DNA from 4 places in the Streptococcus sp. SM5 genome. Region 4 is predicted to be linked to each of the others. Evidence: riboswitches for the same ligand, from Rfam matches in the RefSeq annotation. Region 4 holds a riboswitch; each other region holds the start of a gene.
What was found. Region 4 has a riboswitch for thiamine pyrophosphate ahead of PAN07_RS05995 (thiamine-binding protein). Riboswitches for the same ligand answer to the same signal wherever they lie in the genome.
Positions count from the first base shown of each region.

Region 1 (3,118 bases), on a different contig from region 4:
GGGAAATGCTGGCGAGATTGCTTCTTTAGTAGGGATAAATGTGGCATCTAAAGGAGTAGATAGTGCGGGCGTAGATAATATTGATGAAATTGCTCTAGCAGCAAATAAGAAGTTCAATATTCCTATAATAGTAACAGGTGAAGTGGATGCCATTGCGGTAAATGGAGAAGTGGTAACGATTCATAATGGTAGTTCCATGATGCCAAAAGTTATTGGAACTGGATGCTTATTAGGTGCTGTAGTAGCAAGCTTTATCGGACTTGAAAAAGGTCAAGAATTGAAATCATTAGAAACAGCAATGTTGGTTTACAATATCGCTGGAGAAATGGCAGAAAAACGTCCAAATGGGCATCTTCCTGGAACATTTAAAGTTGAATTTATAAATGCCTTATATGAGATTACAGACGAAGATGTAAAGGAATTCAAAAGAGTGAAGTAAAATGTTTCATAAAGAATTACTAAAACTATATTTTATTTGTGGAACGACTACTTGCCAAGGAAAAGATCTATATACGGTCGTTGAGGAAGCCTTAAAAGGTGGTATAACCTTATTTCAATTCCGTGAAAAAGGTGAGGGAGCCTTAGACGGTAAAGAAAAAGTCGAATTAGCAATAAAACTACAGAATCTTTGTAAAAAATATAATGTTCCATTTATTGTTAATGATGATATTGAGTTAGCATTAGAAATAGATGCTGACGGGGTACATGTAGGACAGGATGACCTTGGAGTTGATGAAATTAGAAAATTGATGCCAGATAAAATAATTGGTCTCTCTATAAAAAACGAGGACGAATTTCAACAATCAAAAGTTGAATATGTAGATTATGTGGGTGTTGGTCCTGTATTTGATACCCAGTCAAAGGGCGATGCTGGTGGTGCTATAGGTTATGAAGGTCTTAAATTGATGAGAAAACTACTGCCACAAATGCCCTTAGTTGCAATTGGTGGGATACAGACGCAACATATTAAAGACATTATGAAGACCAATGTTGACGGTGTTTCAATCATTTCAGCAATATCGTATGCAAAAAATATAGAAAAAACTGTTCGAGAAATGAGTGAACAATAGGTATCTATCCTTGGATTCTAAGTAAGTGGAAGTTTTCCTTTTCTAAAAAGATATGTCCAGATTTAGTTTAAATAGCTAATCTATCAAACAAGACATTTGGTTTTTGCAAAAGAAAGACTTGCTATCTTTGTGAGTGCAAGAGTGTGTTTCCCAGTTCAATTTCTTGAACTAGAATAAATCGTTTGTTATAATATTTATATAATTAAATAATAAAGACATTTGGGGTGCTTTAGGCTGAGATGATACCCATTGAACCTGATACAGTTAAGACTGGCGAAGGGAAATGTGAAATGGTTTTGTATTTATAGAAACTAACCATCTAATCTTGTAAGCTGAACTCTAATTCCTATCTGTAATTAGAGTTTTTTCTTTTACGAAACTGGATGAAGATGATACAAAGCATTTAGGTAGGTCTCCTTGAATGCCCCACTTTTCTTTAAAAAAGGAGTTTTTTATGTTGAAAAAATGGCAATTAAAAGATGTTATCTTACTTGCTTTCTTGTCTATCTTTTTTGGTGGCGTTTTTGTGGGATCTGGCTATCTGTTTGATATCCTCACTCTGATTTTAGCCCCTCTTGGCTTGCAGGCCTTTGCCAATGAAATCCTCTTTGGTCTCTGGTGTATGGCTGCGCCCATTGCGGCCATCTTTGTTCCAAGAGTGGGAAGCGCAACGATTGGAGAAGTGCTAGCTGCGCTTGCTGAAGTCCTTTATGGTAGCCAATTCGGTCTAGGTGCCCTTTTGTCTGGCTTGGTTCAAGGTTTGGGAAGTGAACTTGGTTTTATCGTAACCAAGAATCGCTATGAAAGTTGGCTCTCTCTAACTGCCAATAGTATTGGGATTACGCTTGTTAGCTTTGTCTATGAATACATTAAGTTAGGTTACTACGCCTTTTCAGTGCCTTTTGTCCTTTCCTTGCTTGTGGTGCGCTTTATTTCTGTCTTTTTCTTCTGTACTATCTTGGTTCGTGCCATTGTCAAACTTTATCATCAGTTTGCAGCTGGGGGCAAGGCATAGATGGGGCTGGAACTACGAGCGATTCAGTCCCCAATCTTCTCTGAGCCGATTGATTTTACTTTTCATGCGCAAGCCTTTACCTTGTTAGTTGGGAGCAGTGGTTCGGGAAAATCTAGTCTCTTTCAAATGATTGCCCAAGTCAGTTCTCTTCCCTATAGCGGTCAAGTCCTGATAAATGGGAGCGAGGTCAGTCAGCTTTCTATCGTCGAACGTGTCCAGACGGTTGGTATTCTTTTTCAAAATCCCAATCATCAATTTACCATGGAGAACTTGTTTGAGGAGCTGGTTTTTACCTTGGAAAATATCGGGCATCCCGTTCAGGAAATTGATTCTAAAATAGCAGAGGTTGTCCAGCAATGTCGCTGCGAGAAGATCTTGCACCGTCCCATCCATCACTTATCAGGTGGGGAAAAGCAAAAGGCTGCTTTGGCTGTTCTCTTTGCTATGAATCCTAGGGTCTATCTCTTGGATGAGCCCTTCGCTTCTATTGACCGCAAGAGTAGAATCGAGATATTGGAGATTCTAAAAGAGTTGGCCTCTAATGGGAAGACAGTTATTTTGTGCGACCATGATTTATCTGATTATGAAACCTATATCGACCATATGGTGGAGCTAAGAGACGGACAACTAAGGAAAATAAATCAAATCCCTACCTCTGAGCTGACACAGGCTGTTTCAAAGGAGATTGCTTCTAGTCCAGAACTATTTCATATGGATCGTGTGACTTGTGAGCTGGGTAATTACCCCCTCTTTTCGATTGTGAATTTTACATTTTACCAAGGAATTTCCTGTATCCTGGGTGACAATGGTGTCGGGAAATCAACCCTCTTTCGGTCTATTCTTCAATTTCAAAAGTATAAAGGACGAATTACTTGGAAGGGGACAGTCCTGAAAAAGAAAAAGAGTTTGTATCGTGACTTGACGGGTGTTGTTCAGGAAGCTGAGAAGCAGTTTATCAGAGTCAGTCTGCGAGAGGAACTTCAATTAGATGGACCTGATTCTGAAAGAAATCAACGAATTCTCCAAGCTTTAC
Region 1 covers NZ_JAJNSC010000009.1:56,375-59,492, forward strand. Annotated here, with positions in the region: gene thiM (hydroxyethylthiazole kinase) at 1-439, shown strand, start outside; gene thiE (thiamine phosphate synthase) at 441-1,070, shown strand; TPP riboswitch at 1,281-1,369, shown strand; gene PAN07_RS08370 (ECF transporter S component) at 1,525-2,085, shown strand; gene PAN07_RS08375 (ABC transporter ATP-binding protein) at 2,086-3,118, shown strand, end outside.
Region 1: another riboswitch for thiamine pyrophosphate. It lies ahead of PAN07_RS08370 (ECF transporter S component); the one in region 4 lies ahead of PAN07_RS05995 (thiamine-binding protein).

Region 2 (3,118 bases), on a different contig from region 4:
TAGCCATGTAGTCTTGGAAATAGATAGCAAATGGCGCCTTGCCATTGATTACCAAGTCAGATGAGCTTTCTTCTGGTGGCAATTTCAAGTCAACATCCACTCCAGCTTCTTTGAAATAACCTTTTTCCTTGGCAACATACAACCCTGTGTGGTTAGTGTTTGGTGTCCAGTCTAGGATAAAGTCAATCTTTTTGACTTCTGCTTCTTTGTTATCCTTAGAAGCTGTTCCTTGGCCACAAGCCACAAGCACAACAGCTAGAAGAGCTGTTACAAGCGTTAAAAACACTTTCCATGTTTTCTTCATTTTTTTATTTCCTCTTTTCTTTTTTCAAAACGCTCTTTAAGTGCGTTTCCATTTAATCACATATTTTTCACTGATATCGACTAGCTTCATACCTAGAAGGCTAATCAGCGATACCAAAATAATAATCGCGAACATGGTATCATACTGAAACAGTTTCTTGGACTGAATCATGTAGACACCTAGTCCTTCAAAGCCTCCCAACCACTCAGATACAACTGTTGTGATGAAGGCATAGGAGACACTGACCCTCAGACCTGCATAAAAGTAGGGCAGGCTGACAGGGATTTTAAAATGCCAAAGGATTTGCCAAGGATTTGCTCGCATCAGACTAAACAAGGTCAGCATATCCTTGTCACAATGCCTAAAACCATCTAAAATACTGACGATAATAGGGAAGGTAGTCGTCAAGATAATCAAAACAATCTTGGGCAAAATTCCATAACCTAACCATAAAACTAGAATAGGGGCTATAGCAATTGTCGGAATGGTCTGAACAACCACCATCATAGGGTAAATCAAGTCATTTAACCAGCCCAGACTATCCATAAGGACGGCCATGATACAGGCTATCAAGACACCCAACACCAAACCGAGTATAGCTACTCTCAAGGTTGCCCAGCTATGGTACCAGAGAAATTCTCTGTCACGAACAAAAGACTGAAGGATTTCAAGTGGTGTCGGCAATATAAACTTTGGTAAGAGTTTTAAGAAACCCGCTACCTGCCAAAGAAATAAGACACCCAAAAATCCTAGCAGACTAATATGCCGTCTCATTATATTTTTCAAGTTTCTCATCGATGCTTAAAATCTCTCCTACATTTATTTTCACATTGGCAAAAACATTGTCTGCCCCTTGACCTGCTACTTCTAACGCTTCTTTTAGAATGCGCATAAGTTGATCAAAGTCTCCCTCTAAAACTGTTTCAAAGGGTGTCACCACCATGGTCACTCCTTGAGTTTGCAGATAATCAATGACCTTATCAATTACCGCTATACGATCAATCCCCTGTGATAAGGGCAGGACTTGTAAAGCAATGCTTGCCTTCATTAAAACCTCCTTCTAATTTACAGTTTTCCTTTGTAAAAAAAGAAAAACCTCTTTCATATATGAAAAAGGTGCAAAATTAGGCCAAGTATTCGTTCCCTACGCTGGCATTACCCAGATCAGGTGCGGTCGAAGTTTAACACTTCCTCTCAGACTGTACACAGACTCCCATATATTATATGGATATATAATAGCTTAATAATGGCCTAATGTCAAGGTTTCTGCTCATATAAAAAGAGGCGTTCATTCGCCTCTTACACTAATATTATTTGCATTTCAGCCATTTTATTTACAGCATAGGCGCAAATAACTGTGTCACTTCTTTTATCAACATTTGATACCAAGTAGGATTTATGGTGTCAGAGAAGATTTCTTGAGATTGTTCAAAAATATTTTCAAAATCCTTGTGAATATCTGCTATTGAATCTGTTTTGTACAGTAATACTGCATTTTCATAGTCGTGAACCAAACTACGATAATCTAAGTTAATCGTACCTACAGCTGCAAACCGACCATCAACAATGATTTGTTTACTATGAACAAATCCAGGAGTATATTCGAAAATACGTACCCCAGCTGATAAAAGATCAGGATAAGCTCCTCGTGTTACAAGTTGAATGAGTTTTTTATCCGGTATATGGGGGGTAACTATTCTTACATCTACACCGCGCATAGCTGCATTTTTTATATCTTCCGTCAAATCATAATCAATGATTAGATAAGGAGTTGTGATATAGACGAAATCTGTTGCCTGATTGATAAGGTTTTGATAAACTATTTTCCCTACCTTAGATTTATAAATTGGCTTAGGTCCGCTTCCATAAGGAATGCATAAGCCAGAAGCCGAAACAGCTTGATTCTCTATACGATATTGGTCAAAATTACTAATATCTCCACCGTTAATATACCAGTTCATAAGAAATAATCTTGTAAAGGCTTGAACAGCCGGACCGTCTATCCTAATACCGGTATCTTTCCAATGACCAAAACGTTCAATATGATTGATGTACTCATCCGCTAGATTGATTCCCCCAGTATAGGCAATCTGCCCATCGATCACTAAAATTTTACGGTGATCACGGTTATTGTAAGCTACTGTCATACGAGGAATTACTTTATTAAACTTATGTGCCTCAATCCCTTTGGATCTCAAGTATAGTGTATAATCTCCTGGCAAAGTAACCATACAGCCAATATCATCGTAGAGCATCATAATTTCAACGCCCTGATCAGCCTTTTCTTCAAGAATCTCACGTATGCTGTCCCACATCACCCCTTCGTCAACTATGTAGTACTCAAGAAAAATAAACTTTTCTGCACTTCTTAAGTCCTCTAACATTTGCTGCCACATATCTTCGCCAGAAGAAAAAAACTTAGAAGCAGTTTGGTCATAGACCTCTGAATTACTATCCATGCTCAGCAAAGATTTTATAATACCATAAGCTGACTTATCCCGCTCCTGTAGATGCTGATGGAGGTCGTTACCATTATCTTCATGAAATGCGATAGTGTTTAACTCCTGAAGTTGTTTCAGTTCTTTTTTTGATAATCTTCTCTCACCAAACATGATATAAAGCAATGGACCAAATACCGGAACGAAAGCAACTAAAAGCCAAGTAACTTTGCTCTCTGGAGTCATAGTCCTATTAACAATAGACAGAATGGTCGCTACACTTATCAATACAACAAGAATAATCCACCAAACATGTGGAACAATCTGACTTAAGAATAGAAACAAACCAAAAATCAGAATTAATTCTATCAGTATG
Region 2 covers NZ_JAJNSC010000019.1:61,024-64,141, forward strand. Annotated here, with positions in the region: gene PAN07_RS13190 (ABC transporter substrate-binding protein) at 1-304, opposite strand, end outside; gene PAN07_RS13195 (ABC transporter permease) at 341-1,099, opposite strand; gene PAN07_RS13200 (MTH1187 family thiamine-binding protein) at 1,062-1,352, opposite strand; TPP riboswitch at 1,429-1,531, opposite strand; gene cls (cardiolipin synthase) at 1,639-3,118, opposite strand, start outside.
Region 2: another riboswitch for thiamine pyrophosphate. It lies ahead of PAN07_RS13200 (MTH1187 family thiamine-binding protein); the one in region 4 lies ahead of PAN07_RS05995 (thiamine-binding protein).

Region 3 (3,118 bases), on a different contig from region 4:
TTGTGCTTTTTAAAACTAGCCCAAGCACTTTGGATATAAGGACCACCTGCTACTAGCATAATCGGTGTTGTGGCTAAAAAGGTGCCCCAACGCATGACTTGGTGACTAATTCCTCCTGTCGACATCCCAATCATGAGGATTACAAGAGGCACAGTAAAGATACTAGTAATCCAAAAACGCTGTAAAAGTGATAGAGATTTTCGAGTCTTCTCAACAACTGTATAACTTCCCTTTTGCATCTTCATACCACAAGAAAATTCATGTTGACCTAATTCTTGAGGGGTAAAACGAATTGTCTTCTCTTCATCCACGCCGATTGGTTCCAAGAGGCCTTCTTCTTCAAACAGAATTTCCTTATAACAGTTTGAAGGTGTCAAACGGTGAAAGGTGATCTCAGCAGGAACTCCTTTTTGCAGTTGAATGTGGGCTGGATGGTAGCCTTTGTCTGCCGTGATACGGATTTTTTGAACACCATTTTCAAGACTTGCTTTTACAATTTCAGTCATATCATTCTCCTATTCTACAATCATCTTACCGTGCATCATATTCATGCCACAAGAGAAACCATACTCTCCAGCCTGCTCAGGCGTGATTTCCACTACATACTCTTCCCCCATTGGCAGATCCGCATGTACACCAAAGTCTGGAAATACGATCTGATCCAAACATGGTGAAGGATCTTTGCGGTCAAAGACAATGCGGGCTGGCACTGATTTCTTGAGGATAATCAACTCAGGCGTATAGCCCCCCATGACCTCCACTCGAATCTCTTGGTAGCCCTTTTTTTGCTGGGCCTTTTGTCCAGATTTTTCAGGCTTTTTGAAAAACCAAAACAAGATAAACGCGATAAGGGCAATACAAACAATGGTTACAATACTATTTAACATGACGTCTCCTTTACATACAATTACATCTTACTTCTGTCACAGCGCTTGATTTCTTCTCAGAAATCACAGCTTCCAAGCCTGCCAAATCAGCCTGAGTAAAATCACATTCCATAATCAAATCAACCAGTAAGTTCTTAATCCTACGGGAACAAACCTTGTCTTTGATATCTTGGACAAGCAAATCCCGACTTTGATCCAAAGTTAAAAGGGCTGAATAAACAAAAGACTTGCCTTCTTTTTTCCTTGTCAGACACTCTTTCTCAACCAAACGAGCCAAAAGAGTTTGAATGGTCGACTTGGACCAGTCGAACCGCTCCGCTAGAACCCTGATTAAATCCGTACTAGTCTGCTCTCCTTGCATCCAAATAATCTTCATGACCTGCCATTCTGCATCTGAAATCTGCATTAGCACACCTCCAAAATCTACATTTGTCAATTACAATTATCAGTATACTCTTAAAATCTACATTTGTCAACTATGAAATTAATCTTTTCTTTGAAAAATTGAATTTTAATCATTTGATAAAGGATTTTCAGTCAAATCTTACTATATAAACTATAAAAATATGCTATACTAAAGAAAAAAGAAAACAACCACTAGGGGTGCGTAAAGCTGAGATTAACGACTGTTAGACCCTTTGACTCAATCTAGGTAATGCTAGCTGATGGAAGTGGAAATGATAATGGGGACTAGCAGTCTTCTATTACCTTCCTAAAACAGACTTGCTTGTTCTTGAGAATACAAACTTCAGTTGGTTGGGAGGTTTTAGATGACTTATTTACCTGTTGCTTTGACCATTGCAGGGACTGACCCTAGTGGTGGTGCTGGCATTATGGCTGATTTAAAGTCGTTCCAAGCTAGAGATGTCTATGGAATGGCCGTTGTGACCAGTCTTGTCGCTCAAAATACCAGAGGCGTTCAATTAATCGAGCACGTTTCTCCTCAAATGTTGAAAGCCCAATTGGAGAGTGTCTTTTCGGATATCCCACCTCAGGCTGTAAAAACTGGGATGTTGGCAACTACCGAAATTATGGAAATCATCCAGCCCTATCTTAAAAAGCTGGATTGTCCCTACGTCCTTGACCCTGTTATGGTCGCAACAAGCGGAGACACCCTGATTGATACCAGTGCCAGAGACTACCTAAAAACAAATCTACTTCCCCTTGCAACTATTATTACACCCAATCTTCCTGAGGCAGAAGAGATTGTTGGTTTTTCAATCCATGATCCTGAAGACATGCAGCGTGCTGGTCGCCTGATTTTAAAAGAATTTGGTCCTCAGTCTGTTGTTATTAAAGGTGGGCATCTCGAAGGCGGTGCCAAGGATTTCCTCTTTACCAAGGATGACCAATTTGTCTGGGAAAGTCCACGAATTCAAACCTGTCATACACATGGTACTGGATGTACCTTTGCTGCAGTGATTACTGCTGAACTAGCCAAGGGAAAAAGCCTTTATCAGGCAGTTGATAAGGCCAAGGCCTTTATCACGAAAGCCATCCAAGACGCCCCTCAACTCGGTCATGGTTCTGGCCCAGTCAACCATACAAGTTTTAAAGATTAAAAAAACTCTCTAGTTCCCGCTTTAAGGGAATTAGAGAGTTTTTATACTTCTTCAAACTACATCAGCTTTATCTGCAACCTCAAAGCTGTGCTTTGAGCAACCTGCGACTAGCTTCCTAGTTTGCTCTTTGATTTTCATTGAGTATTAATTAGAAAATAATGTCATCCAACTTTGTCAAAAAGGCTTGCGTTTTTGCCTCTATATCTTCTGCCTGCATCAGATCGCGTACGACTGCTACTCCAGCTATGCCCGTGCCAATAAGCTGTTCAATATTCTCTGACGTCAAACCTCCGATAGCAACTACTGGAATAGCGACCCTTTGGCAGATTGTCTTCAAGGTTGAAATCAGGGTGATAGGCGCATTTTCCTTGGTCGTAGTCGGGAAAATGGCTCCTGTCCCCAAGTAATCCGCACCTCCTTCTTCTGCCTCGAGGGCTCTTTTAACCGTTTTAGCAGTGACACCGAGGATTTTTTCAGGACCAAGGACTTTGCGGGCAACCGAAACGGGTAATTCATCATCTCCGATATGCAGACCTGCAGCATCAACTGCAAGACAGACATCCAAACGATCATCGATGATCAAGGGTACCTGATAGGCATCTGTTATTTCCTTGACTTGTTTTGCCAGTTGATAATATTGATTGGTTGTGAGATTTTTTTCTCGTAATT
Region 3 covers NZ_JAJNSC010000009.1:62,637-65,754, reverse strand. Annotated here, with positions in the region: gene PAN07_RS08420 (heavy metal translocating P-type ATPase) at 1-506, opposite strand, end outside; gene PAN07_RS08415 (cupredoxin domain-containing protein) at 516-887, opposite strand; gene PAN07_RS08410 (CopY/TcrY family copper transport repressor) at 898-1,293, opposite strand; TPP riboswitch at 1,477-1,574, shown strand; gene thiD (bifunctional hydroxymethylpyrimidine kinase/phosphomethylpyrimidine kinase) at 1,658-2,449, shown strand; gene thiE (thiamine phosphate synthase) at 2,598-3,118, opposite strand, start outside.
Region 3: another riboswitch for thiamine pyrophosphate. It lies ahead of thiD (bifunctional hydroxymethylpyrimidine kinase/phosphomethylpyrimidine kinase); the one in region 4 lies ahead of PAN07_RS05995 (thiamine-binding protein).

Region 4 (3,118 bases):
TGGAAATACACTGCAAATGGTGCCTTGCCATTAATGACTAAGTCAGAAGAACTTTCTTCTGGTGGCAATTTCAAATCAACATCTACTCCAGCTTCTTTGAAATAACCTTTTTCCTTGGCAACATAAAGCCCTGTGTGGTTGGTATTTGGTGTCCAGTCTAGGATAAAGTCAATCTTCTTGAGTTCTGCCTCTTTGTTGTCCTTAGAAGCAGTTCCTTGACCACAAGCTACAAGCACAACAGCTACAAGAGCTGTCACAAGCGTTAAAAACACTTTCCATGTTTTCTTCATTTTGATTTCCTCTTTTCTTTTTTGAAACATCCTTATTCTACGAACGTTTCCATTTAATCACATATTTTTCGCTGACATCGACCAATTTCATACCAAGAAGGCTGATAATCGATACCAGAATGATAATAGCGAACATGGTATCATACTGAAACAGTTTCTTGGACTGAATCATATAAACACCTAGTCCTTCAAATCCTCCTAACCACTCAGATACCACTGTTGTGATAAATGCGTAGGAAACACTAACTCTCAGACCTGCATAAAAGTAGGGCAGGCTGACTGGAATTTTAAAATGCCACAGGATTTGCCAAGGCTTGGCCCGCATCAGACTAAACAAGGTCAGCATATCCTTGTCACAATGCCTAAAACCGTCCAAAATACTGACGATTATAGGAAAGGTTGTCGTCAGGATAATCAAAACAATCTTGGGCAAAATCCCATAACCTAGCCATAAGACCAGAATAGGAGCTATGGCAATGGTCGGAATGGTCTGAACAACCACCATCATAGGGTAAATCAGGTCATTGAGCCAAGTTAAACTGTCCATAAGCACAGCCATGAGACAGGCAATCAAGACTCCCAAAACCAGCCCCAGTAAAGCCACTCTCAAGGTCGCCCAGCTATGGTGCCAGAGAAATTCTCTATCCCGAACAAAGGCCTGGAAAATTTCAAGAGGTGTCGGCAGGATAAACTTGGGGAGAAGTTTAAGAAAACCTGCTAACTGCCAGATTGACAAGACTCCTAGAAAGCCCAATAGACTAATGTGTCGTCTCAGTATACTTTTCAAGTTTCTCATCAATACTTAAAATCTCTCCTACATTTATTTTGACATTGGCAAAGACATTATCTGCCTCACGCCCTGCCATTTCTAGCGATTCTTTAAGAATGCGCATGAGCTCATCAAACTCCCCTTCCAAGACCGTTTCAAATGGTGTCACTACCATGGTCACTTCTTGAGCTTGCAGATAAGCAATAACCTGATCGATAACAGTAATCCGATCAATCCCCTGTGATAGGGGTAAAACTTGCAAGGCAATGCTTGCTTTCATAACAACCTCCTCTTCTCGTTTTCCTCTTTATAAAAAGAAAAACCTTTACCATATATGGAAAAGGTCAAGATTAGACTAAGTATCGTTCCCTACGCTGGCATTACCCAGATCAGGTGCGGTCGAAGTTTAACACTTCCTCTCAGACTGTACACAGACTCCCATATATTATATGGACATATGATAGCGCAAAACAAAAAAAATGTCAAGGAAACTGCTTACAGAAAAACATGAAAAAGAGTTTGAAAACAAATGCTTCAAACTCTATATAGCTTTTTTATTTAGCCTCGTACCATGTTGCCCCTTCATTTTCATCTGCGATGAGGGGAACACTGAGTTGAATGGCTTCTTCCATAGTTTGTTTGACCAATTTTTTCATCTCTGCTAGTTCCGATTTAGGCACTTCAAGGACGATTTCATCGTGCACTTGCAGAAGCATCTTAGTCTGATAACCACCTGCAACCAAGGCTTTATCCAGCTGGATCATGGCAATCTTGAGAATATCTGCTGCCGAACCCTGGATAGGTGAGTTAATGGCAGTTCTCTCAGCAAAACCACGAATGTTAAAGTTACGCGAATTGATATCCGGCAACTCACGACGACGCTTGAAGAGGGTCTCTACATAGCCCTTATCACGCGCCTCACGCACCACTTCATCCATATAGTTTTTAATACCTGGGAAACGTTCAAAGTAGGTATCAATGTAGGCTTTGGCTTCCTTACGGCTAATGCCCAAATTATTCGACAAACCAAAGTCTGAAATACCGTAAACCACTCCAAAGTTGACAGCCTTGGCATTACGACGGTCGTTTGCAGTCACATCCTCAGGACGCTCAATACCAAAGACACGCATGGCTGTCGAAGTATGGATATCTGCCCCCTCTTGGAAAGCCTTAATCAAGTGCTCATCATTAGAAATATGCGCCAAAACGCGCAATTCAATCTGCGAGTAGTCCGAACTGAGTAGTACACTATCCTCCCACTCTGGCACAAAAGCCTTACGAATAAGACGGCCTTGTTCCAATCGTACAGGAATATTTTGCAAGTTTGGATCCACACTAGACAGACGCCCAGTCTGGGTCAAATCCTGCACATAGCGCGTGTGAATCTTGCCATCAGCCAAAATCCAGTCCTGCAAGCCAATTACATAAGTAGATTGAATCTTAGCAATCTGACGATAGTCTAGGATTTTCTTAACAATCGGAGCAATAGGAGCCAGGCGCTCCAGGACATCCACCGCTGTCGAGTAACCTGTCTTGGTTTTCTTAGTGTATTCTAGAGGAAGTCCCAATTTTTCAAAGAGAAGCACGCCCAACTGCTTAGGAGAATTGATATTAAATTCCTCACCAGCTAGTTCGTAAATCTCTTGTGTTAGTTTTTCAATGACAAGCTCATTTTCAGCCTGCATCTCAAGCAAGGTCTCTTTCTTGACCGTAATCCCAGCAATTTCCATCTTGGCAAGAACAAAGGCTAGAGGTTGCTCCATATCATAAAGAAGGTCTAACTGCCCATTTTCACTGAGCTTTTCAAGTAAAACAGGTTCTGTTTCAACCAATACAGCTACCTTGCGAGCCAAATGCTCCAAGAATTTTTCCCGTTCAGGAAGAGCCTTCTTGACACCCTTGCCATAGAAAGTCTCATCATCAACCAAGAAAGTCTGACCATACAGTCTAGCAATGGTTGAAATTTCATTGTCTTCTACAGTTGATAATAAGTATTTAGCCAAGCGGCTATCAAAGGAAGGAGCCTGCAAATCCACACCAAAACGACGCAAGAGAACCT
Region 4 covers NZ_JAJNSC010000006.1:37,711-40,828, reverse strand. Annotated here, with positions in the region: gene PAN07_RS06005 (ABC transporter substrate-binding protein) at 1-290, opposite strand, end outside; gene PAN07_RS06000 (ABC transporter permease) at 328-1,086, opposite strand; gene PAN07_RS05995 (thiamine-binding protein) at 1,049-1,339, opposite strand; TPP riboswitch at 1,409-1,511, opposite strand; gene polA (DNA polymerase I) at 1,614-3,118, opposite strand, start outside.